Regions from separate parts of the Enterobacter sp. UPMP2052 genome, predicted to be linked through region 3. Evidence: predicted binding sites of a transcription regulator. Region 3 holds the regulator's gene; each other region holds the start of a gene.
What was found. Region 3 encodes Fur, which represses iron uptake genes when iron is present. Its sites were predicted from a motif close to ATAATAATGAGAACNACTATCAA; they were not measured.

Region 1 (8,227 bases), on a different contig from region 3:
AGAATTAAATCCGCTTCCGCAATGGAGAAGATGTTGGGCAAGACGTGAATAATTTCCTGGAAGAACTTGATCGTCAGAGCGATAAGCGCCAGGGAGAGGCCAAAGTAGACCGGCGCCAGGATCCAGCGAGAGGCGTACATTGCGTTTTCAAAAAAGCGTTCCATAGAGTCCTGTCTGCAAACGAAACCAGCGCTCAGTATATCTCAGGAGCGCTTACTGTTTGCAACAGCTAACCAACAAAGCACTTACACTTCCTGCGGGTTTACGTCCGGGCGCGCATATTCCGGCCACACCAGCGCCACCAGCTCCGGGTAGGCTTCAAGACTGAACTCGCGAAAACACTGGCGCAGATTTAATACGTCCAAATCCGAATACGAGACCTTCTCGCCATTCAGACAACGTTTTTTGATATTGTCATAATATTTGTACACCGCCGAATTCAGGTCGCTGCAGCGGCGCTGTGCTTCAAACAACCCGGGCGTATCATTAATTTCAGCCATTTTCATGCGCTTAATAGTCGCATGCAAAAAGTCGATATATTCATGATTGACACGCCAGTACCAAACCGGCGTTATCGCGTTCATCAATACCGAGAAATGATCTTCCCCTTCCTCTTTTGTCATCGGCTCTGGCTGTGGCGGGACGCTGGCATCCTTCGATACTTTGGTTTTATTGAACTCTTGCATCAATAAAAGAACGCCGGCGGTCAGTAATAGCAATGTAATGACCGTAAAGAAAATACTGTTCATGGGTAGGCTCCATTTTTTTTGATTTTAAAATTGCCTCATGTTATTGTCAACGAATCTCACCCTAATACTAACCCCACCCTGTTGAAATTAAAGGACGTTACAATGCTGCCCGACAATCTCGTCCCGGCTAAGTACCACATCACGCCTGTGGAGCAGCCTGCGAAGGAAGCAGAAAAAGAGACGAATTTCACTCAGGGAAAAAGAAAGCTCTCCGATTATGAGTCCGAAATATTAATTGGTGTCTCACAGTCCGGTAAATCCCGTAATATGTTGCTGGAAGAACACGACCGCCATATTAAGGATCGCTTGTTTCGCGCCGTAAAAATTGAAGCCTTGGTACACCTGCTGGACGATCTGCAAGCCGAGGGCGAAATAGATGCCCAGACCTTAAGTCAAATAATGGCTGAAAAAACCAAAGAAATAAACGAAGCGGGAAATGAAATTTGGCTTAATTTAATTACCCGCGAAAAAAACACCCCCATTTTTTATGACCTCGGGGAAGATTAACGTGAAAGCAGTTAGCGATAATAACGTTTATTTGACTTTAGAAGATAAAAAAAGCGACGAGTTTATCTTAAAGCAGAATCTCGCTGCGTTACGAAACATCAAAAACGCCGAGATGACGCGTATTACCCAGGATCTGGTCTCTATCCCGGCGACGCTGGTGCGCCTGAAATGGCAGAACCGCCGTGAAATTTATGCTTTACAGGTGAAAGAGGAGATTTACGGCGCGGTGATGAATGCCATCATTGAAAAGCAGCCGGAGCTGAAAGAGAAGCTCCTCGGACGCCTTGAAGCCCACTACCAGTACCTGCTGGCGCGCGAAACCGCAACCCTGCGCCTGACCCGCAAACTCGCCGAAGGCGACTACCGCACCTCCAGCGTCACCTGCGTCGCGCTTGATGAAGAGGCGCACGCCAGTATTACGGATAATCCTTAATTATCCCTGCTTTTCGATAAAATCTCCTACGCTTAATGGGTAAGTTCACTCAAAAGGAGATCCCTTATGGCACATCACCAGACGAAAATGCAGGACCCCACCACGCAGTATCACACCGGTGAATACCCTAAGCAGAAGCAGCCTGCCCCTGGCGTGCAGTCAAAGATGACGCCTGTACCGGACTGTGGCGAAGAGAGCTATAAAGGCAGTGGACGACTCCAGGATCGTAAGGCGCTGGTGACAGGGGGCGATTCCGGTATCGGACGCGCTGCCGCCATCGCTTACGCGCGTGAAGGCGCAGACGTAGCGATTAACTACCTCCCGGCGGAGGAAGAGGACGCGCAGCAGGTCAAACAGCTGATTGAAGAGGCGGGACGTAAAGCGGTGCTGATCCCGGGCGACCTGAGCGATGAGCAGTTTGCCCGCTCGCTGGTGCATACCGCGCACGAGGCGCTGGGTGGTCTGGATATCCTGGCGCTGGTTGCCGGTAAGCAGACGGCGGTAGAGAAAATTGCCGATCTCACGACCGAGCAGTTTAAAGAGACTTACGCGGTCAACGTCCTGGCGCTGTTTTACATTACCCAGGAAGCCATCCCGCTGCTTCCGGCCGGGTCCAGCATCATCACCACGTCCTCGATTCAGGCCTACCAGCCAAGTCCACATCTGCTGGATTATGCCTCAACCAAGGCCGCGATCCTGAACTACAGCCGCGGGCTGGCGAAGCAGATCGCCGAAAAAGGGATTCGCGTGAACGTGGTCGCACCGGGTCCAATCTGGACCGCGCTGCAGATTTGCGGCGGCCAGCCGCAGGAGAAAATCCCGCAGTTTGGTCAGCAGACGCCGATGAAGCGTGCGGGGCAACCTGCGGAGCTGGCACCGGTGTATGTCTATCTGGCAAGCCAGGAATCCAGCTACGTCACGGCAGAAGTGCACGGCGTGTGCGGGGGAGAACACCTCGGTTAAAAACCGTTGTGGGGAATAAACAAAGGGGGCCGCGATGGCCCCCTTTTTACATTCACAGTGTGTTACCGACTGGCGTTAACGGTGAAATCACTTCGCCGCCGTTTTCTCTTCACCCACCAGACCAATCTTCAGGTAACCCGCCTGATGCAGCGTGTCCATTACCTTCATCATGGTTTCGTAATCAACGGTTTTATCCGCGCGGAAGAACACGGTGGTGTCTTTCTTGCCGCCGGTGAGCTGGTCCAGCGCCGGAATGACTGACGTATCCGTGACCGGGTCGTTGCCCAGGAACATGGATTTATCGGCCTTAACCGACAGGTAGATTGGCTTTTCCGGACGCGGCTGCGGCTGGCTGGACGAGGCCGGCAGGTTCACCTTCACGTCAACCGTCGCCAGCGGCGCAGCCACCATGAAGATAATCAGCAGCACCAGCATCACGTCGATAAACGGCGTGACGTTGATTTCATGCATTTCGCCGTTATCGTCCAGATTTTCGTTAAGACGCATTGCCATAGTATCAACCTAAGCGCAGTTTGGACGCCGCATGTACCGGTTTAACGGCGCTGGCGTTGAGGTCCAGGTCACGGCTTTGCAGCAGCAGAACCTGCGCCGCAACGTCACCCAGCGTGGCTTTATAGCTGCCAATCATACGCGCGAAGATGTTGTAGATAACGACCGCAGGAATTGCTGCCACCAGGCCGATAGCCGTCGCCAGCAGCGCTTCTGCGATACCCGGCGCAACAACCGCCAGGTTGGTAGTCTGCGTTTGGGCAATACCGATAAAGCTGTTCATGATGCCCCAGACGGTACCGAACAGGCCGACAAACGGAGAGATCGCACCGATGGTCGCCAGATAACCGTTACCGCGGCCCATATGACGGCCCACAGCAGCCACGCGACGTTCCAGACGGAAGCCGGTACGCTCTTTGATGCCTTCGTTATCTTCACTGCCTGCGGAGAGTTCCAGCTCGTTCTGCGCTTCATTCACTAAAAGGGAGGTCAGGCTTTTCGCGTGGAAGGATGAGGTCATGTCGGATGCCTGATCCAGAGAGCGGGCTTCAGCCAGCTGCTGCTGTTCGCGCTTGAGACGACGCTTCTGCGAAATAAGCTCAACGCTCTTGCTGAAGAAAATAGCCCAGGTGACAACGGACGCCAGGATCAGGCCGATCATCACAATCTTAACCACGATGTCGGCATGATGATACATGCCCCAAACGGAGAGATCCGTCTGCATCAAATTATTACCCACTCTGTATCTCCAGGACGCAAATCACAAATTCTGAGCATAATAATATCAAAACAACGTCGAATTGATAGTAGTTCTCATTAGTATTTACATAGTGCCGTAAATTTCACTCACTTTCCTTGCGCTTACCCAGGAAAAATTTTCAGAGCCGCAATTTTAGAAAATTTTCGCCTTATTCCACTATCGCAGAAGTGCACTTTTTTACTTTCATGGTAGTCTGGACGTCCAGACGTATAAAAACAGGGCTATCCAGGATGACGAAGAAGCAGCTTGATACCACGCTGGTGCAGGCCGGACGCAGCAAAAAATACACCCAGGGCGCGGTCAACAGCGTGATCCAACGGGCCTCCTCTCTGGTGTTTGATACCGTTGAGGACAAAAAGATCGCCACGCGTAACCGCGCCTCCGGCGGGCTTTTCTACGGGCGTCGGGGCACCCTTACCCATTTTTCGTTGCAGGAAGCGATGTGCGAGCTGGAAGGCGGGGCGGGCTGCGCGCTGTTCCCCTGTGGCGCAGCGGCCGTTGCCAACACCATTCTGGCGTTCGTGGAACAGGGTGACCATATCCTGATGACCAACACGGCGTACGAGCCGAGCCAGGATTTCTGCACCAAAATCCTCAGCAAGCTCGGCGTCACCACCGGCTGGTTCGACCCGCTAGCGGGCGAAGGCATTGCCGACCTTATTCAGCCGAACACGCGCATCGTGTTCCTGGAATCACCGGGGTCGATCACCATGGAAGTACATGATGTCCCGGCCATCGTTAAGGCGGTGCGCAGCAAAGCGCCTGAGGCAATCATCATTATCGACAATACCTGGGCGGCGGGCGTGCTGTTTAACGCGCTGGAATTCGGTATCGATATCTCCATTCAGGCCGCGACCAAATACCTGATTGGCCACTCTGACGGCATGATTGGCACCGCGGTATCTAACGCCCGCTGCTGGGATCAACTGCGTGAGAATGCCTACCTGATGGGCCAGATGGTGGATGCCGATACGGCCTACATGACCAGCCGCGGCCTGCGCACGCTGGGCGTGCGCCTGCGTCAACACCATGAAAGCAGCCTCAGGGTGGCCGAGTGGCTGGCGCAGCATCCGCAGGTTGAGCGGGTTAACCATCCGGCGCTTCCCGGCAGTAAAGGCCATGAGTTCTGGAAACGTGACTTTACGGGCAGCAGCGGGCTGTTCTCATTCGTGCTTAAAAAACGGCTGAACAATGACGAGCTGGCAAGCTATCTGGATCATTTTACCCTGTTCAGCATGGCCTACTCCTGGGGCGGGTTTGAATCGCTGATCCTGCCTAACCAGCCGGAGCAGATCGCGGCGCTACGCCCGGGCGGAGAAGTGGACTTCAGCGGCACCCTGATCCGACTGCATATTGGTTTAGAAAATGTTGACGATTTAATTGCCGATTTAGCAGCAGGGTTTGCGCGCATCGTGTAGAGTGCAGGCTGAAAGTGTACTCCCTGGACATTTTTATTCACGGCGCAACCGGAAAAGTCTGCATGAGTTGCGCCTGCGATCAATCCCAACGGGCCAATTAGGGAGTACAATAGCGTTATATCTGCTGTTCCACAGGAAAGTCCATGGCTGTTATTCAAGATATTATCGCTGCGCTCTGGCAACACGATTTTGCCGCGCTGGCGGACCCGCACGTTGTGGGGATTGTCTATTTCGTGATGTTTGCGACCCTGTTTCTGGAAAATGGATTACTGCCAGCCTCGTTTCTGCCCGGTGACAGCCTGCTGCTGCTTGCAGGGGCGTTAATCGGCAAGGGCGTGATGGACTTCGCACCCACGATGATAATCCTCACTTCCGCCGCCAGCCTTGGCTGCTGGCTGAGCTATTTGCAGGGCCGCTGGCTCGGGAATACCCGCGTCGTGAAGGGCTGGCTGGCGCAGTTGCCGCACAAATATCATCAGCGTGCGACCTGCATGTTTGATCGTCATGGCCTGCTGGCGCTGCTGGCCGGGCGCTTCCTCGCTTTTGTTCGCACCCTGCTGCCAACAATGGCCGGCATTTCCGGGCTGTCGAACCGCCGCTTCCAGTTTTTCAACTGGCTGAGCGCCCTGCTGTGGGTTGGCGTGGTGACATCCCTGGGCTATGCGCTGAATATGATCCCGTTTGTAAAACGTCATGAAGATCAGGTGATGACCTTCCTGATGGTGCTGCCGATTGTCCTGCTGGTTGCCGGGCTGGTAGGGACGATTGCGGTGGTGATTAAGAAGAAATATTGCAGCGCGTGATCCCCTCACCCTGAACCTCTCCCCACAGGGGAGAGGGGGAAAAACCTAAGCGCCCTGCATTGTTCTGATGCGCGTCGCATCTTCCCCCGGCGTCACGCCGAAATAGCGCTTAAATTCCCGACTAAACTGCGATGCACTTTCATACCCAACGCGCATAGCCGCCGCGCTGGCCTTCATGCCGTCGTGGATCATCAGCATGCGCGCCTTGTGCAGCCGGTAGGTTTTAAGATACTGCAGCGGCGAGGTGCTGGTGACCGACTTAAAATTATGGTGGAACGCCGACACGCTCATGTTCGCCTCTGCCGCCAGTTGGTCCACGCTGAGGTTTTCCGTGTACTGGCTTTCAATGCGTTTCAACACGCGGCTGATCAAGCTGAAGTGCGTCTGACGGCTCACCAGCGCCAGCAGCGCCCCGCCCCCCGGCCCTAACAGAACGTGGTAGAGGATCTCGCGGATAATCTGCTTACCGAGAATACGGGCATCCAGCGGTCTTTCCATGACGTCCAGCAGGCGTTCAACGGCGCAGAGGATTTCATCCGACAGCGTCGCGGAGTTGATGCCGCTGGCCGCCATCGACGGCTGGAACAGCTCATCTTCCCCAATGTCCATCAGCAGCTCCTGCAGTTGCAGAATATCAACATTCACGCGGATCCCCGCCAGCGGAACCGCCTCCGTCGCGAACGTTTCACATTCAAAGGGTAAAGGCACCGTCAGGAGCAGATATTCATTGGTGTCGTAACGAAACACGCGCTCATTGATATAGCCAATTTTATGGCCGGAAAAGAGAAAAACGATGCCAGGCTGGTACATCACCGGCGTGCGCGTACCCGGCTGCGTCCCGTAGAGCAGGCGGATATCCGGCAGCAGCGCACTCAGGTCATTTTGCTTATCTATCAACTGTTTGATTTGCGAAGTAAGCTGTAAACAGATGTCATCGCGGTTCATTTTTTCTTACTCCAGAGGCGGTTTCCGACCCATGCAGTGTGCGCAATTTCTTTCACTTTCTCCAGCGCGCTGTAGAAATGGGCAAGACATCGGCAGGAATGTGCATTGAGAGGATAGCGCCAGATAGCCACAATGTGCAGCATCAGGTCGCCATTTGCGCCACCGCGGTTTTTCACCCACCAGAGGGAAAGAGCAATGAATAACTTTAATTTACATACCCCCACCCGCATCCTGTTTGGTAAAGGTGCTATCGCCGAACTGCGCGAGCAGATCCCCGCTGACGCCCGCGTGCTGATCACCTACGGTGGCGGCAGCGTGAAAAAAACCGGCGTGCTGGATCAGGTTTACAGCGCGCTGGACGGTCTGGACGTGCGTGAGTTCGGCGGCATCGAGCCAAACCCGTCTTACGAAACGCTGATGAACGCGGTGAAAATCGCGAAAGATGAGAAGATCACCTTCCTGCTGGCCGTGGGCGGCGGTTCTGTTCTGGACGGCACCAAATTCATCGCCGCAGCGGCCCACTACGCGGACGGCATCGATCCGTGGCATATTCTGGAAACCCGCGGCAGCGACGTGAAAAGCGCGATCCCAATGGGCTCCGTGCTGACCCTGCCCGCCACCGGTTCGGAATCGAACAAAGGTGCGGTGATCTCCCGTAAAACCACGGGCGATAAGCAGGCCTTTATGAACGAACACGTTCAGCCGGTATTTGCCATTCTGGACCCGGTTTACACCTACACCCTGCCTGCACGTCAGGTCGCCAACGGCGTGGTGGATGCGTTTGTTCACACCGTTGAGCAGTACGTTACCTACCCGGTGGATGCTAAAATTCAGGACCGCTTCGCAGAAGGCATTCTGCTGACCCTGGTTGAAGATGGCCCGAAAGCGCTGCAGGAGCCGGAAAACTACGACGTGCGCGCCAACGTGATGTGGGCGGCAACTCAGGCGCTGAATGGCCTGATCGGTGCCGGCGTGCCGCAGGACTGGGCAACCCATATGCTCGGCCACGAGCTGACGGCGATGCACGGTCTGGATCACGCACAAACCCTGGCGGTGGTTCTGCCTGCGCTGTGGAATGAAAAACGTGACACCAAACGCGCCAAACTGCTGCAGTACGCCGAGCGCGTGTGGAACATTAC
Region 2 (8,227 bases), on a different contig from region 3:
TTTGATGTGGTGGCGCAGGCTGTTTCGCGCTATCGACAAGTGGGCGCCGCCCGGACAACGTCTTCTGCTGGTGACCAGCGAAGGCCGCGTCATTGGGGCCGATCGCAATGAAATGCAGATCATCCGCAACTTCATTGGCCAGGCGGATAACGCCGACCACCCTCAGAAGAAAAAATATGGCCGGGTTGAGATGGTAGGACCTTTCTCCGTCAGAGACGGGGAGGATAACTATCAGCTCTATCTGATTCGCCCTGCGAGCAGCTCCCAGACAGATTTCATCAACCTGCTGTTCGACCGCCCGCTTCTGCTGCTGATTGTGACTATGCTGCTCAGCTCGCCGCTGCTGCTCTGGCTGGCGTGGAGCCTGGCGAAACCGGCACGTAAGTTGAAAAACGCCGCCGACGAAGTGGCTCAGGGCAACCTGAGACAACATCCCGAGCTGGAAGCCGGGCCGCAGGAGTTCCTGGCCGCCGGGACCAGTTTTAACCAGATGGTGAGCGCCCTTGACCGCATGATGACCGCGCAGCAACGCCTGCTATCGGACATCTCCCACGAACTGCGCACCCCGCTCACGCGACTGCAGCTTGGCACCGCGCTGTTGCGCCGCCGCAGCGGCGAGAGCAAAGAGCTGGAGCGTATCGAAACCGAAGCGCATCGTCTGGACAGCATGATCAACGATTTGCTGGTAATGTCGCGCAACCAGCAGAAAAACGCGCTGGTGAGCGAAACGGTCAAAGCCAACCATCTGTGGCATGAGGTGCTGGATAACGCGGCATTCGAAGCCGAGCAGATGGGGAAATCGTTCACCGTTAACTTCCCGCCAGGCCCATGGCCGCTGTACGGTAACCCTAACGCACTGGAAAGCGCGCTTGAGAATATCGTGCGTAACGCCCTGCGCTACTCGCACACGAAGATTGAGGTGGCGTTCTCGGTGGATAAAGACGGGATCACCATCATCGTGGACGACGACGGCCCGGGCGTGAGTCCGGAAGATCGCGAGCAGATTTTCCGTCCGTTCTACCGTACCGACGAGGCGCGCGACCGCGAATCCGGCGGCACGGGGCTGGGGCTGGCGATTGTTGAAACCGCCATGCAGCAGCATCGTGGCTGGGTGAAAGCCGACGACAGCCCGCTGGGTGGACTGCGGTTAACGCTGTGGCTGCCGTTGTATAAGCGTTCGTAGCTGTTCGTTTTGCAGGCCCGGTAAGCGCAGCGCCACCGGGCAAATTCACGCAAGATGCCAACAAAAAAGCCGGGTGGCGGCTTCGCCTTACCCGGCTTACATTTCGCCAGAAGGGATTATCTTCCCCACAATCTTCGCGAATTATCCTCAATTTTGTTGCTTAAACGCCGCTTTTGCATCGTTCTGGTCCAGCTTGTCGATAGCCCTGCCGCTGACAGCAGGCGATGATACTGCTCATCGTCAAAGGGCATATGCCAGGCGATCGCGCAGGCGTCGTACACCGACACATCACTCACGCGTGAAACGAGCGCCAGCGGGGCATCCGCCGAAACGTTCCCCGCCAGCACCACGCGGTAGAGCCAGCCGGTTTTACCGGCGCTTTGCAGCCGGGCGGACATATCTTCAATGCCAAAATGGTAGTTCAGCTTGAAGCACGGCGAGCGCGGCTGCGTCACCTGAATCAGGGCATCGTCCCAGCGGAAGATATCGCCGATAAAGACGTTTTGCTCGGTCAGCCCCTCGGTAGAGAGGTTCTCGCCAAAGGCGGGTGCGACGAAGCGCTCCGCCTGCTCGGGGAATTCACTCATCCAGTAAGCATAATGCTCACGCGGATAGTGGCACAGCGCGCGCTCCGGCCCGCCGTGAATTTTCTTTTCGGCCTGCTCATCGCCCACAAGACCGCGCTCGGTGAGGCTCAACTCGCCGTCAACCTGCACTTTGGCGATGGCGCTCGGGCGGCTGCCTTCGTACTCCGTTACCTTGCCTGTAAACACGTTGACCGGGTAGTGCATCTCTACTCCTTCAGATACAAAAAAAGCGAGTCATCAGACTCGCTTCTCACAGGCGTCAATGCAACCTTATTTTTTCGCAGCGAAACGTGCTGCAGCTTCGTCCCAGTTCACCACGTCCCAGAAGGCTTTGATGTAGTCTGGACGACGGTTCTGGAACTTCAGGTAGTAAGCGTGTTCCCACACGTCCAGGCCCAGGATTGGGAAACCGGATGCGCCAGAGATCGCTTCACCCATCAGCGGGGAGTCCTGGTTTGCGGTAGAAACCACCGCCAGTTTGTCACCTTTCAGGACCAGCCACGCCCAGCCAGAGCCGAAACGGGTCGCAGCGGCTTTCTCGAATTCCGCTTTGAAGTTGTCTACGGAACCGAAGTCGCGCTCGATAGCCGCTTTCAGGTCGCCCTGCAGGGTGGTACCGGTTTTCAGGCCTTTCCAGAACAGGCTGTGGTTAGCGTGGCCGCCTGCGTTGTTACGCAGAACGGTTTTCTTGTCTGCTGGCAGCTGGTCCAGTTTGGTGATCAGCTCTTCAACCGGCAGGCTAGCGAACTCTGGCAGGCTTTCCAGCGCAGCGTTGGCGTTGTTCACGTAGGTCTGGTGGTGTTTAGTGTGATGGATTTCCATCGTCTGCTTGTCGAAATGCGGTTCCAGTGCGTCGTAGGCATACGGCAGGGATGGCAGTGTATAACTCATAATCCTCTCCATTAGTGTCGGGCGGCACAGCTGTTAATGCCGCGTAAGCAGTTGGTTCATTATAGTTAATTAAATGATATTGAAAATGATTATCAATGCCGTAGTTTTTATAAGGTTATTCATTTTCCCTCTCATCGCGAAATTGTGAGTCTGCTCACGCGGTTAACGTGCTGATTGCCATCCTGAACAAAAGTGCGGCAACCTTCTGAAGGTTCCCAAACCGCCTAATTTTTACACTCATCAAGTCGGCGGGAAGCCACCGACTATAAAAACGATGAGGATGTAAAAATGAATCATGCGATTACGATGGGTATTTTCTGGCATTTGATAGGCGCAGCCAGTGCAGCCTGTTTCTATGCCCCGTTTAAAAAGGTTAAACATTGGTCATGGGAAACCATGTGGTCCGTCGGCGGTACGGTGTCATGGCTGATTTTGCCGTGGACCATCAGCGCCATGCTCCTGCCCGATTTCTGGGGCTATTTCTCCTCCTTCAGCGCCTCTACCCTGCTGCCGGTCTTCCTGTTTGGCGCGATGTGGGGCATCGGCAACATCAACTATGGCCTCACCATGCGCTACCTCGGCATGTCGATGGGTATCGGCATCGCGATTGGCATTACGCTGATTGTCGGCACCCTGATGACGCCAATCCTCAACGGCAATTTCGACGTGCTGATCAATACCGAAGGCGGGCGCATGACGCTGCTGGGCGTGCTGGTCGCGGTGATCGGCGTAGGCATCGTGACCCGCGCGGGCCAGCTTAAAGAGCGCAAGATGGGCATCAAAGCCGAGGACTTCAACCTGAAGAAAGGGCTGCTGCTGGCGGTAATGTGCGGCATCTTCTCCGCCGGTATGTCCTTCGCCATGAACGCCGCCAAACCGATGCACGAAGCCGCCGCCGCGCTGGGCGTCGACCCGCTGTACGTTGCCCTGCCAAGCTACGTGGTGATCATGGGCGGCGGCGCGCTGGTCAACCTGGGCTTCTGCTTTATTCGTCTGGCAAAAGTGAAGAACCTGTCGGTAAAAGCCGACTTCTCGCTGGCAAAACCGCTGATCGTAACCAACGTGCTGCTCTCCGCGTTGGGTGGGCTGATGTGGTATCTGCAGTTCTTCTTCTACGCCTGGGGCCACGCCAGCATTCCGGCGCAGTACGATTACATGAGCTGGATGCTGCACATGAGTTTCTACGTGCTGTGTGGCGGCCTGGTAGGGCTTGTGCTGAAGGAGTGGAACAACGCCGGGCGTCGTCCGGTGGGCGTGCTGAGCCTCGGCTGCGTGGTGATTATTATCGCTGCCAACATTGTTGGCCTCGGCATGGCGAACTGATCACGCCGCCTTTCGACTACGATGACGCCACTGTACCGGCGTCATCCCCACCTCGCGGTTAAACACCACCGAAAAGTAGTTGCTGTCCTCAAAGCCGCAGCGCATCGCCACTTCACTCACCATCAGCTCCGTATGCTGGAGCAAATACTGAGCGTGGCAGATGCGCAGCTGGCGCAGATAGTGGTTCACCGTCATCCCGGTCTGGGTGCGGAACTGCTGGCGTAACGCGCGTTCGCTGCACTGCTCCTGCTCGCAGAACTTTTCCAGCACGAAACTCTTGTTCAGGCTGCCCGCAAGTTGGGTGATGAGCTTATCAAGCAGCGCCTCCTGAGTGGTGGCGGAGGGGTTGTCGGTGGCATAACGATAGCGCTTGAGGGTCATTACCAGCTGGGCAAAGAGCAGCTCCGCCATCTGGTTAGCCTCGGGATCGTTTTTCAGGCTCTCCTGTTCAAGCTGGGAAATCACCTGCCGGACCTGGGTCATGCCGTTGCTGCTTAAGCGCCAGTGCGGTGCGCCCTTCGCATCAACAAACCCCGGAATGTTTGCGGCCCAGTCGACGTTGAGTTTGAGCCTGTCCGGGCAGTAGATGACGTTCTGCAACACCAGGTCGTTCACCGAGGCGTAGGAGTGTTTGTCCTCGGCGCGAATGTAAAACAGATCCCCGCGCGTGATGCGGTAAGGCCGGTCGTTAAGGACGTGCAGGCCGTTGCCCCGCCACACCAGCACCAGCTCGCAAAATTCATGCGTGTGTTCGGCAAAGACGTTTTGCGGATAGCGATCGGCCACCGCAACGGCCTGGCCGGCGGAGGCAAAAAAATCATCTTTGCGAAGAATTAACTGAGCAGCCACACCACAACCTCACGGGCGAATAACCTGACATTATTAGCCTTTTTGCGGCGAAAAAACGGTGATTGCCCTCGCGTTACTGAAGCGACGCGTCCTTGCCCTGACGAATGTCGCGCGGCGACCAGCTGAATTCACGGCGAAACAGCGTCGAAAAGTGGTTACTGTCGCCGAAACCGCAACGATAAGCGATGTCCGTGACGCTTTCATCCGTGTGGCGCAGCAGATGCCGGGCCTTGATTAAGCGCAGGCGGTTAAGATAGCGCTGTGGGGTCAGCCCGGTGTGCTGCTTCAGCTGGCGGTGCAGGGTACGCAGCGACAGCGAGAAATCATCCGCCAGCGTTTCCCAGCAGATATCCTCAGCAAAGTGATCTTCCAGCCAGGCCATCAGCTGGTTAAGGCGCGCAGCGTTATTTTCCAGCCCCTCCACCAGGCTACTGCGGCGCAGCAGCACCAGCAGTTGCATAAAAAGAAGTTCACGCGTGGCAACGACGTGCGTCTCCAGCCCCTCCTCGCTCTGCTCCATCTGGCTCACCAGCTGGCGCACCTGCTGCAACGTGGACTGATTAACCCGCCAGTGCGACGGATAGTGCCCGTCTTTCTCCTGGGGCAAAAGCTGATTAAGCCCGGACAAAAACTGGAACGCATCCGGCGAGCGATACAGCACGTTGGTCAGACACAGGTTGTCGGTATGTTCGTACAAATGCCGGTCGTGATCGCGTACGAAGCAGACCGTGCCACCGCTGATGGTGTACGGCTGGCCGTTGAAAACGTGAATGCCCGTGCCGTGCTCAACAATCACAATCTCATGGAAATCATGATGATGTTCCGGAAACGCTGCCTGCGGGAGCCGTGGCTCAATCGCGACAGGCGACCCGCCCGAAGGAAAAAAATCCACGCTGTGTAGTACGGTCATAACGGCCCCCACCAATGAGAAAAGTTCTCAAAATAGTAATTAAGGCCCGGCGCACGCACCTTAAATTTTCAGCAGCAAACCTCGCAAAAGCTGTCCGTTTTTCAAGAAACGGGCGGAAAGATCGGGAAATGCGGTAAGCGTCACACTGCCTGAAAACCCCGTCATTACTGGAAACTGTGAACTGCCTCACGTTCACCTTTGCTTTCTTGCCAGCGCGCGATTTGCCCTGTCACTGGCGAGAAGGTGCCTTTTTCTTCCCTTTCTTACACTCACCGCTAATGACTTGAGAAAGGACGTGACCATGACTTTTCGCCATTGTGTGGCTGTCGATTTAGGCGCATCCAGCGGCCGCGTAATGCTGGCGACCTGGGACCGTAGCCAGCGCACGCTTTCGCTTCGCGAAATGCACCGTTTTGCCAACTGCCTGCAAAAGCGGGACGGCTTTGATACCTGGGACATTGACGGCCTGGAGGCGGCAATCCGTACCGGGCTTGGGAATGTCTGCAATGACGGCATCCGTATCGACAGCATCGGAATTGATACCTGGGGCGTGGATTACGTCCTGCTGGACGACGCTGGCGAACGCGTCGGCCTGCCCGTCTCTTACCGCGACAGCCGTACCGACGGCGTCATGGCGCATGCCATCGCCCAGCTGGGTAAAGAGACGATCTACGGGCGCAGCGGCATTCAGTTCCTGCCGTTTAACACCCTGTATCAGCTGCGCGCCCTGGTCGAACAGCAGCCGGAACTGGCCGCAAAGGCGGCGCACGCCCTGCTGATCCCCGACTACTTCAGCTACCGCCTGACCGGCAACCTGAACTGGGAATACACCAACGCCACCACCACCCAGCTGGTGAACATCAATTCCGATAACTGGGACGAAAACCTGCTGGCCTGGACGGGTGCCTCGCCGTCGTGGTTTGGCACGCCGACCCATCCGGGCAATGTGATTGGCGAGTGGGTCTGCCCGCAGGGCAATCCGATCCCGGTGGTGGCCGTGGCGAGCCACGATACCGCCAGCGCGGTCATCGCCGCGCCGCTTGCCGACAAAGACGCGGCGTATCTCTCTTCCGGCACCTGGTCGCTGATGGGCTTTGAGAGCAAAACGCCCTACACCAGCGACGCCGCGCTGGCGGCGAACATCACCAACGAGGGCGGCGCAGAAGGCCGTTACCGGGTGTTAAAGAACATCATGGGGCTGTGGCTGCTCCAGCGGGTGCTGAAAGAGCAGAACATCACCGACCTGGCCTCGCTGATTGCACAAACCGAAAAGCTGACGGCCTGCACCTACCTGATCAACCCCAATGATGACCGCTTTATCAACCCGGCGCACATGAGCGCCGAGATCCAGGCCGCCTGCGTCGAGGCCGGCCAGCCGGTGCCGTCCCGCCCTGCCGAGCTGGCGCGCTGTATTTTTGACAGCCTCGCCCTGCTGTATGCCGACATTCTCGACGAACTGGTGAGCCTTCGCGGCAGGCCGTTCAGCCGGTTGCACATCGTTGGCGGCGGCTGCCAGAACCAGCTGCTGAACCAGCTTTGCGCCGACGCCTGCGGGATCACCGTCGTCGCCGGGCCGGTTGAGGCCTCCACGCTCGGCAATATCGGCATTCAGCTGATGACCCTGGACGAACTGGCGAGCGTCGACGATTTCCGCTCGGTAGTGGCCGACAACTATGGCCTGACCACCTTCACTCCCCATCCCTGCCATGACATTGCCCGCTACCGGGCGCAGTTTCAGCAAAAACGACTGACTAAGGAGCTTTGCGCATGACCACTCAACTTGAACAAGCCTGGGACCTGGCTAAACAGCGTTTCGCCGCCGTCGGCGTGGATGTCGACGCGGCGCTGCGCCAGCTCGACCGTCTGCCCGTCTCTATGCACTGCTGGCAGGGCGATGACGTCGCCGGTTTCGAGAACCCAGGCGGTTCGCTGACGGGTGGCATTCAGGCAACGGGTAATTATCCGGGCAAAGCGCGCAACGCCAGCGAACTGCGTGCCGACCTGGAGCTGGCGCTGAGCCTGATCCCGGGGCCAAAACGCCTGAACCTTCACGCCATCTATCTCGAATCCGACGAGCCGGTGGCGCGTAACGAGATCAAACCGGAACACTTTACGAACTGGGTGGCGTGGGCCAAAGCCAACCGGCTGGGGCTGGACTTTAACCCGTCCTGCTTCTCGCACCCGCTGAGCGCCGATGGCTTTACCCTCGCTCACGCCAACGATGAAATCCGCCAGTTCTGGATTGACCACGTCAAAGCCAGCCGCCGCGTCTCGGCGTACTTCGGCGAGCAGCTCGGCACGCCGTCGGTGATGAACATCTGGATCCCGGACGGGATGAAGGACATCACCGTTGACCGCCTGGCGCCGCGTCAGCGCCTGCTGGCCGCACTGGATGAAGCCATCAGCGAAAAACTGGACCCGGCGCACCACATCGACGCCGTGGAGAGCAAGCTGTTCGGCATCGGCGCGGAGAGCTACACCGTC
Region 3 (8,227 bases):
TTCACAAAGGGTCTCGTAGGGGGAATAGGATGAATATTTTAGGTTTTTTCCAGCGCCTCGGTAGGGCTTTGCAGCTCCCTATCGCCGTGCTACCGGTTGCAGCGCTGCTGCTGCGATTCGGGCAACCCGATCTTCTTAACGTGCCGTTTATTGCCCAGGCTGGCGGCGCAATTTTTGACAACCTGGCGCTGATTTTCGCCATCGGTGTGGCGTCAAGCTGGTCAAAAGATAGTGCTGGTGCTGCGGCACTGGCAGGGGCTGTAGGTTACTTCATCCTCACCAAAGCGATGGTAACCATCAACCCTGAAATCAACATGGGTGTCCTGGCGGGTATCATTACCGGTCTGGTCGGTGGTGCCGTCTATAACCGCTGGGCTGGTATCAAGCTGCCTGACTTCCTGAGCTTCTTTGGCGGTAAACGTTTTGTACCGATTGCGACGGGCTTCTTCTGTCTGATCCTCGCCGCTATTTTCGGCTACGTATGGCCACCTGTTCAACACGCTATCCATGCGGGCGGCGAGTGGATCGTTTCTGCGGGCGCACTGGGTGCGGGTATCTTCGGTTTCATCAACCGTCTGCTGATCCCAACAGGTCTGCATCAGGTACTGAACACTATCGCCTGGTTCCAGATTGGTGAATTCACTAACGCCGCTGGCGCGGTATTCCACGGTGATATCAACCGCTTCTACGCAGGCGACGGCACCGCGGGCATGTTCATGTCTGGCTTCTTCCCTATCATGATGTTTGGTCTGCCTGGTGCTGCGCTGGCAATGTACCTGGCTGCGCCGAAAGCGCGTCGCCCAATGGTTGGCGGTATGCTGTTGTCCGTTGCGATTACGGCCTTCCTGACCGGCGTAACCGAGCCACTGGAATTCCTGTTCATGTTCCTGGCTCCGCTGCTGTATCTCATGCACGCCATCCTGACCGGTATCAGCCTGTTCGTTGCCACCCTTCTGGGTATCCACGCTGGCTTCTCCTTCTCAGCAGGCGCCATCGACTATGTATTGATGTACAACCTGCCGGCGGCAAGCAGCAACGTCTGGATGCTGGTGGTGATGGGCCTGATCTTCTTCGTTATCTACTTCGTTCTGTTCAGCGCGGTTATTCGTATGTTTAACCTGAAGACGCCGGGCCGCGAAGATACCAAAGACGACGTTGTGACCAGTGAAGCAAACAGCAATACCGAAGAAGGTTTAACCCAGCTGGCAACCAACTACATTGCCGCTGTGGGTGGTACCGATAACCTGAAAGCCATTGATGCCTGTATTACCCGTCTGCGCCTGACCGTGGCCGACTCCGCGCGCGTCAGCGATGCAATGTGCAAACGTCTGGGTGCGTCTGGTGTGGTGAAACTGAACAAACAAACCATCCAGGTTATCGTGGGTGCGAAAGCCGAATCTATCGGCGATGAAATGAAAAAAGTGGTTGCCCGTGGGCCGGTAGCTGCCGCCTCAACGGATAGCGCGCCAGTGGCTGACGCTCCGGTGGTGAAACCGCAGGCTGTGCCAAATGCGGTAACCATCGCTGCCCTGGTCTCTCCGGTGACCGGTGAAGTGGTAGCGATTGAGCAGGTGCCAGACGAAGCGTTCGCCAGCAAAGCGGTCGGTGACGGTGTCGCTGTTAAACCAACGGAAAAAACCGTGGTGTCTCCGGCAGCTGGTACCATCGTGAAAATCTTCAACACAAACCACGCGTTCTGTCTTGAGACCGAAAACGGCGCGGAGATCGTTGTCCACATGGGTATCGATACCGTGGCGCTGAACGGCCAGGGCTTTACTCGCCTGGTGGAAGAGGGGGCTGAAGTGGTCGCAGGCCAACCGATTCTGGAAATGGATCTGGACTACCTGAACGCCAACGCGCGCTCGATGATTAGCCCGGTGGTTTGCAGCAACATCGACGACTTCAGCGGCCTGGTCATTCAGGCGAAAGGTCAGGTCGTTGCGGGCCAAACCCCACTGTATGAGATTAAAGGCAAGTAATCGCTCCTGAGTAGAGTCATGCCTTAAGCGGCGGGGGGATAACCTCCGCCGCTTTTTTTTGCGGTTATTGTCCCCATTATTTTATTCTCAATAGACGTTTTAAAGGTTGTCACTACGTCCGGCTTATAAGATCATATGCCGTTATACGTTGTTTATGCTTTGAGGAATCCACGATGAGTGAGGCAGAAGCCCGCCCGAGTAACTTTATTCGTCAGATCATTGATGAAGATCTGGCCAGTGGTAAGCACACCACGGTTCATACGCGTTTCCCGCCGGAGCCAAACGGCTACCTGCACATCGGCCACGCGAAATCTATCTGCCTGAACTTTGGTATCGCACAAGACTACCAGGGACAGTGCAACCTGCGTTTCGATGACACTAACCCTGCAAAAGAAGACATCGAATACGTTGAGTCTATCAAGAACGACGTGCAATGGCTGGGCTTCAACTGGTCGGGCGATATCTGCTACTCCTCTAACTATTTTGATCAGCTGTTCGCCTATGCGGTTGAGCTGATCAATAAAGGTCTGGCGTATGTGGATGAGCTCTCTGCTGACGAAATCCGTGAATACCGCGGTTCGCTCACCGCGCCGGGCAAAAACAGCCCGTACCGCGACCGCAGCGTAGAAGAGAACCTGGCGCTGTTTGAAAAAATGCGTGCCGGTGGCTTCGAAGAAGGCAAGGCCTGTCTGCGTGCCAAAATCGATATGGCCTCGCCATTCATCGTCATGCGCGACCCGGTGCTGTACCGCATTAAGTTCGCGGAACACCACCAGACCGGGAACAAGTGGTGCATCTACCCGATGTACGACTTCACCCACTGCATCAGCGATGCGCTGGAAGGCATTACGCACTCCCTGTGTACTCTGGAGTTCCAGGACAACCGTCGTCTGTACGACTGGGTGCTGGATAACATCACCATCCCTGTGCACCCGCGTCAGTACGAGTTCTCTCGTCTGAATCTGGAATACACGGTGATGTCCAAGCGTAAGCTGAACCTGCTGGTAACCGACAAGCATGTAGAAGGCTGGGATGACCCGCGTATGCCGACTATCTCTGGTCTGCGCCGCCGGGGTTACACCTCTGCCTCTATCCGCGAGTTCTGCAAACGTATTGGCGTGACCAAACAGGACAACACCATTGAGATTGCCTCTCTGGAATCCTGCATCCGTGAAGATCTGAACGAAAACGCTCCGCGCGCGATGGCGGTGATCGACCCGGTTAAGCTTGTTATCGAAAACTACCCGCAGGGTGAGAGCGAGATGGTGACGATGCCGAACCATCCGAGCAAGCCTGAAATGGGCACCCGTGACGTGCCGTTTAGCGGTGAGATTTGGATCGATCGCGCGGATTTCCGCGAAGAAGCCAACAAGCAGTACAAGCGTCTGGTGCTGGGCAAAGAAGTCCGTCTGCGTAATGCGTACGTGATTAAAGCCGAGCGCGTCGAAAAAGACGCGGAAGGCAACATCACCACCATCTTCTGCTCTTACGATGCCGAAACGCTGAGTAAAGACCCGGCGGATGGCCGTAAAGTGAAGGGCGTTATCCACTGGGTGAGCGCATCGCACGCGCTGCCGGTTGAGTTCCGCCTGTATGACCGTCTGTTCAGCGTGCCTAACCCAGGCGCTGCGGAAGACTTCCTGTCAACGATTAACCCGGAATCACTGGTGATCAAGCAGGGCTTTGCCGAACCGTCGCTGAAAGCCGCACAAACCAGCAAAGCGTTCCAGTTTGAACGTGAGGGTTACTTCTGCCTGGACAGCCGCTACAGCACTGCGGAAAAACCGGTATTTAACCGTACTGTCGGTCTGCGCGATACCTGGGCCAAAATCGGCGAATAATATCGCTGCACTGGTCAATCAGAAACAAACGCCGCTAATTGCGGCGTTTTTTTATTTAACGATCATGCCGTTAAAGAACGCTTTTAATAACGGAAGTCAAAATAACTGGTCAATGCGGTGCTACTTATTTTTTTAAATAAAGTTTGTATATACCCGAAAACAGTAAAGAGGAATTAACAGACAGGTTTTTTAACCCTTAGCCATTGAAAAATCGCGCTTCCCCCCGCCATTACTCGCTTCGGCGTAAATGTTACAAAGCACTACTAATTATGTGCACTTCGTCATAATCCTGAGTTTTGCCCACGAAAAAGCATTGATAATTCGCGTCGCGAAAAATAACCTAAAGACGGTAGTTAATTCGAGGGTATTTCTAACTACCCCTGACCATTAGGTCTTTTTATATTTTTCGCCGTTCAGGCGTTTTTAATTCGTCAAAGAGGAATAATCTATGCGTACGTTCAGTGGCAAACGTAGTGCGCTGGCGCTGGCAATTGCCGGTGTGACAGCAATGTCGGGCCTGGTGATTGCGCCAGAGGCTAAAGCAGAAGGTTTCATTGATGATTCAACCCTCACGGGCGGAATTTATTACTGGCAGCGTGAGCGTGACCGTAAAGACGTCACTGAAGACAAATACAAAACCAACCTTTCACACTCCACCTGGAACGCCAACCTGGACTTCCAGTCGGGTTATGCCGCGGATATGTTTGGCCTGGATATTGCGGCGTTTACCGCAATAGAAATGGCGGAAAACGGCGACAGCGGTCACCCGAACGAAATCGCATTCTCCTCCAGCAATAAAGCCTATGACGAAGACTGGTCCGGGGATAAGAGCGGCATCAGCCTCTATAAGGCCGCGGCGAAATTCAAATACGGCCCGGTATGGGCGCGCGCAGGTTATATTCAGCCAACCGGACAGACGCTGCTAGCCCCACACTGGAGCTTCATGCCGGGTACCTATCAGGGCGCAGAAGCGGGGGCCAATTTTGACTACGGTGACGCCGGGGCGCTGAGCTTCTCCTATATGTGGACCAACGAGTACAAAGCGCCGTGGCACATTGAGATGGATAAGTTCTACCAGAACGATAAAACCACTAAAGTGGACTACCTCCACTCCCTGGGTGCGAAGTATGACTTCAAAAACGACCTGGTACTGGAAGCCGCCTTCGGACAGGCTGAAGGCTATATCGATCAGTATTTCGCGAAAGCCAGCTACAAATTCGACGTTGTGGGCAGCCCGCTGAGCACCAGCTATCAGTTCTATGGCACGCGTGATAAAGCCAGCAACGGCACCGTTAACGATATCTACGACGGTACCGCATGGCTGCAGGCGCTGACCTTCGGTTACAAGGTGGGCCAGGTTGACCTGCGTCTGGAAGGGACGTGGGTGAAGGCGGAAGGGCAGCAGGGTTACTTCCTGCAGCGTATGACCCCAACATACGCCTCATCAAACGGTCGTCTGGATATCTGGTGGGATAACCGCTCTGACTTCAACGCCGACGGTGAAAAAGCCGTCTTCTTCGGTGCAATGTATGACCTGAAAAACTGGAATCTGCCAGGCTGGGCGGTCGGTGCTTCTTATGCTTACGCGTGGGACGCGAAGCCTGCTGATATGGCAACCCCGGATGCGTACTACGATCCTAATTACCGCCTGAAAGAGTCCTCCTACAGTCTGGATGCTAGCTACACCCTGCAGGACGGGCGTGCCAAGGGCACCATGTTCAAACTGCACTTCACGCAGTATGACAACCACTCCGATATCCCAAGCTATGCGGGCGGTTACGGCAATATCTTCCAGGATGAACGTGACGTGAAATTCATGGTCATCGCGCCATTCACTATTTTCTGATGAAACCCCGGCGGGCGTGGCCCGCCGAAACGGAGACGGCAGATGAAAAGAAAAGTAGTCATGGTCGCGATGCTGGCAACAGGGCTGGTGGCCTGTGCGCAGCCTCAGGCCCCGAAAGAAGATTCGCGTCTGAAAGAGGCCTATAGCGCCTGTATCAATACCGCGCAAGGCTCGCCGGAGAAAGTTGAAGCCTGCCAGAGCGTGCTGAATGTGCTGAAGAAAGAGAAAGCGCATGAACAGTTCGCGACGCAGGAGAATGTCCGCGTGATGGATTACCAGGCCTGTATTCAGGCGCGTCAGACCGGTAACGAGCAGGAAGTCGAGAAGCGTTGCGATAAGATCTGGCAGGAAATTCGTAATAATAACCAATAGCGCTGTTTGACGCCCGGTGGCGCTGCGTTTACCGAACCTACAGAGGTGTCATCGCCCGTAGGCCCGGTAAGCGCAGCGCCACTGGGCTTTTTAAGGCAAAAAAAAAGCCAACCTTGCGGCTGGCTCAGAGTATGAAAGTTTGCTTATTTCGCGTCGTGCGCGTGCTCATCTTCGCGGCAATCGCCTTCCGCACAGTGTCCATACAGGTACAGGCTGTGGTTAGTCAGACGGATACCGTGGCGCGCGGCAATTTCACGCTGGCGTGATTCAATAGAATCATCGCTGAACTCAATGACCTTGCCGCAGTCGAGGCAGATCAGATGATCGTGGTGGTGTTGCTGGGTCAGCTCGAAAACAGATTTACCGCCTTCGAAATTATGACGGGTAACAATGCCCGCGTCATCAAACTGGTTCAGCACACGATAAACGGTTGCCAGCCCAATTTCTTCGCCCATGTCGATAAGACGCTTGTAAAGGTCTTCCGCACTGACATGGTGATTGTCTGGCCCCTGAAGCACTTCAAGGATTTTTAACCGAGGAAGCGTTACTTTCAGGCCAGCCTTCTTTAATGCGGTATTGTTGTCGGTCATGCGGAATCTGTCCTGTTGCTAAACGTTTCACTTCAAAAGAAGAAGTGACAGAAAATGCACCTGGGATAATGCGTCTCATTATAGAACTGCCATGGCTAAATGAAAACTGCAAGTCTCAGGCAAAGTATGCTTATAAAAACGTGGTATCACCAACAAACTTGTTCGATGGAGCCCACTTTTTATCAGGGGGATATTGTACAGGTCTGAGCGAAAAAGTTAAAAGTTTGTAGCAATTAATTTAATCGGTTTTACCTGGCATGCGGGCGCAACCGCAGTTGCGCCGCAGGAAAATCAGGCGTTAAGAATGTCGTCGAGGTTCAGTTCTTCACGGACCTGCTTCACCCATTTTTCGACACGCTCAGCGGTCAGTTCTGGCTGACGATCTTCGTCGATAGCCAGACCCACGAAGTGGTTGTCGTCTGCCAGGCCTTTGGACGCTTCAAAGTGGTAGCCCGCCGTTGGCCAGTGGCCGACAATCGCCGCGCCGCGTGGCTCAATGATGTCGCGGATGGTGCCCAGCGCATCACAGAAGTATTCCGCATAATCTTCCTGGTCGCCGCAGCCAAACAGGGCGACCAGCTTGCCGTTGAAGTCCACTTCTTCGAGCGTCGGGAAGAAATCGTCCCAGTCGCACTGCGCCTCGCCGTAGTACCAGGTCGGGATACCCAGCAGCAGGATGTCATAACCTTCGAGGTCTTCTTTGCTGCTTTTGGCGATGTCATGTACATCGGCAACGTCTTTACCGAGCTGTTTTTGAATGTTTTTTGCGATATTTTCGGTATTGCCGGTATCACTGCCGAAGAAAATGCCGATGATTGCCATGAGTAAAATAACCTCTTGAAACTTAATGGTATGGTGGCGCAATTTGTCCACGGATAAGGGCAATAATAGCAGAACTGGCAACCCTGCGGAAACAGCTATCGCGCAGGACTGCACTCTGTGCTACATGAAAAGGGAAATACGGGGGTTTTTCAGACTTATGCCTTGCTGCGTAACGCGTTGAGCTGAGCGATCAGCATCTCTTCAATCAATTCGCTGCGGCTGATATCACGGGCGGAGGCCAGCTCGTTTAGCGCATCGACAGCGTCAGCGTTGAGCTTCAGTTCGACACGCTTAAGCCCACGATTTTTATCGCGTTTAAGCTGGTTGCGTTTATTGATACGCAGCTGTTCATCACGCGAAAGCGGATTCGTCTTGGGTCGTCCCGGGCGACGCTCATTCGCGAACAGGTCTAGTGTCGTACGGTCCGTTTGTTCTTTGGCCATGATTCAGAGACTTCGGGGGAAAACAAGCCGCCCTGTTAATGCCCGGGCGATAAGCGCGCCATCATACATCACCGAAAACGACACGCCAACGACTGGAAGCCCTCTGTCTTCCAGTCGCTCTCTTTTTAATCAATTCGCCGTATCAGTAAGATAGCGGCGGATAGCGCGCAGGACCGCCTCCGGTTTTTCTGCATGAACCCAGTGGCCCGCCCCGGCGATGACGTGCGCGCGAGCCTGTGGGAACTGCGCCAGCAGTGCGTCGCGGTACGCCTCGGTCACGTAGGGTGAATTGCCGCCGGTAATAAAGAGGGTAGGGTGCTGCCAGGCGGGAACC

Region 1: the regulator Fur is predicted to act here: its motif matches at 3,963-3,985, upstream of exbB (tol-pal system-associated acyl-CoA thioesterase).
Region 2: the regulator Fur is predicted to act here: its motif matches at 2,735-2,757, upstream of sodA (superoxide dismutase [Mn]).

The regions. Positions count from the first base shown of each region.
Region 1 is NZ_JBSKJR010000007.1:86,689-94,915, reverse strand. Features, by position in the region: gene ACWKX3_RS17525 (TIGR00645 family protein) at 1-164, opposite strand, end outside; gene ACWKX3_RS17520 (ESA_00282 family adhesion-associated protein) at 246-749, opposite strand; gene ACWKX3_RS17515 (hypothetical protein) at 852-1,256, shown strand; gene ACWKX3_RS17510 (hypothetical protein) at 1,237-1,689, shown strand; gene ACWKX3_RS17505 (SDR family oxidoreductase) at 1,756-2,652, shown strand; gene exbD (TonB system transport protein ExbD) at 2,740-3,165, opposite strand; gene exbB (tol-pal system-associated acyl-CoA thioesterase) at 3,170-3,901, opposite strand; gene metC (cystathionine beta-lyase) at 4,153-5,340, shown strand; gene yghB (DedA family general envelope maintenance protein YghB) at 5,484-6,143, shown strand; gene ACWKX3_RS17480 (AraC family transcriptional regulator) at 6,189-7,088, opposite strand; gene yqhD (alcohol dehydrogenase) at 7,284-8,227, shown strand, end outside.
Region 2 is NZ_JBSKJR010000010.1:46,739-54,965, forward strand. Features, by position in the region: gene cpxA (envelope stress sensor histidine kinase CpxA) at 1-1,183, shown strand, start outside; gene yiiM (6-hydroxyaminopurine reductase) at 1,300-1,974, opposite strand; gene sodA (superoxide dismutase [Mn]) at 2,041-2,661, opposite strand; gene rhaT (L-rhamnose/proton symporter RhaT) at 2,950-3,984, shown strand; gene rhaR (HTH-type transcriptional activator RhaR) at 3,985-4,833, opposite strand; gene rhaS (HTH-type transcriptional activator RhaS) at 4,907-5,743, opposite strand; gene rhaB (rhamnulokinase) at 6,045-7,514, shown strand; gene rhaA (L-rhamnose isomerase) at 7,511-8,227, shown strand, end outside.
Region 3 is NZ_JBSKJR010000001.1:2,036,342-2,044,568, reverse strand. Features, by position in the region: gene nagE (PTS N-acetyl glucosamine transporter subunit IIABC) at 30-1,979, shown strand; gene glnS (glutamine--tRNA ligase) at 2,153-3,820, shown strand; gene chiP (chitoporin ChiP) at 4,269-5,666, shown strand; gene chiQ (ChiQ/YbfN family lipoprotein) at 5,709-6,038, shown strand; gene fur (ferric iron uptake transcriptional regulator) at 6,182-6,628, opposite strand; gene fldA (flavodoxin FldA) at 6,920-7,450, opposite strand; gene ybfE (LexA regulated protein) at 7,606-7,893, opposite strand; gene ybfF (esterase) at 8,023-8,227, opposite strand, start outside.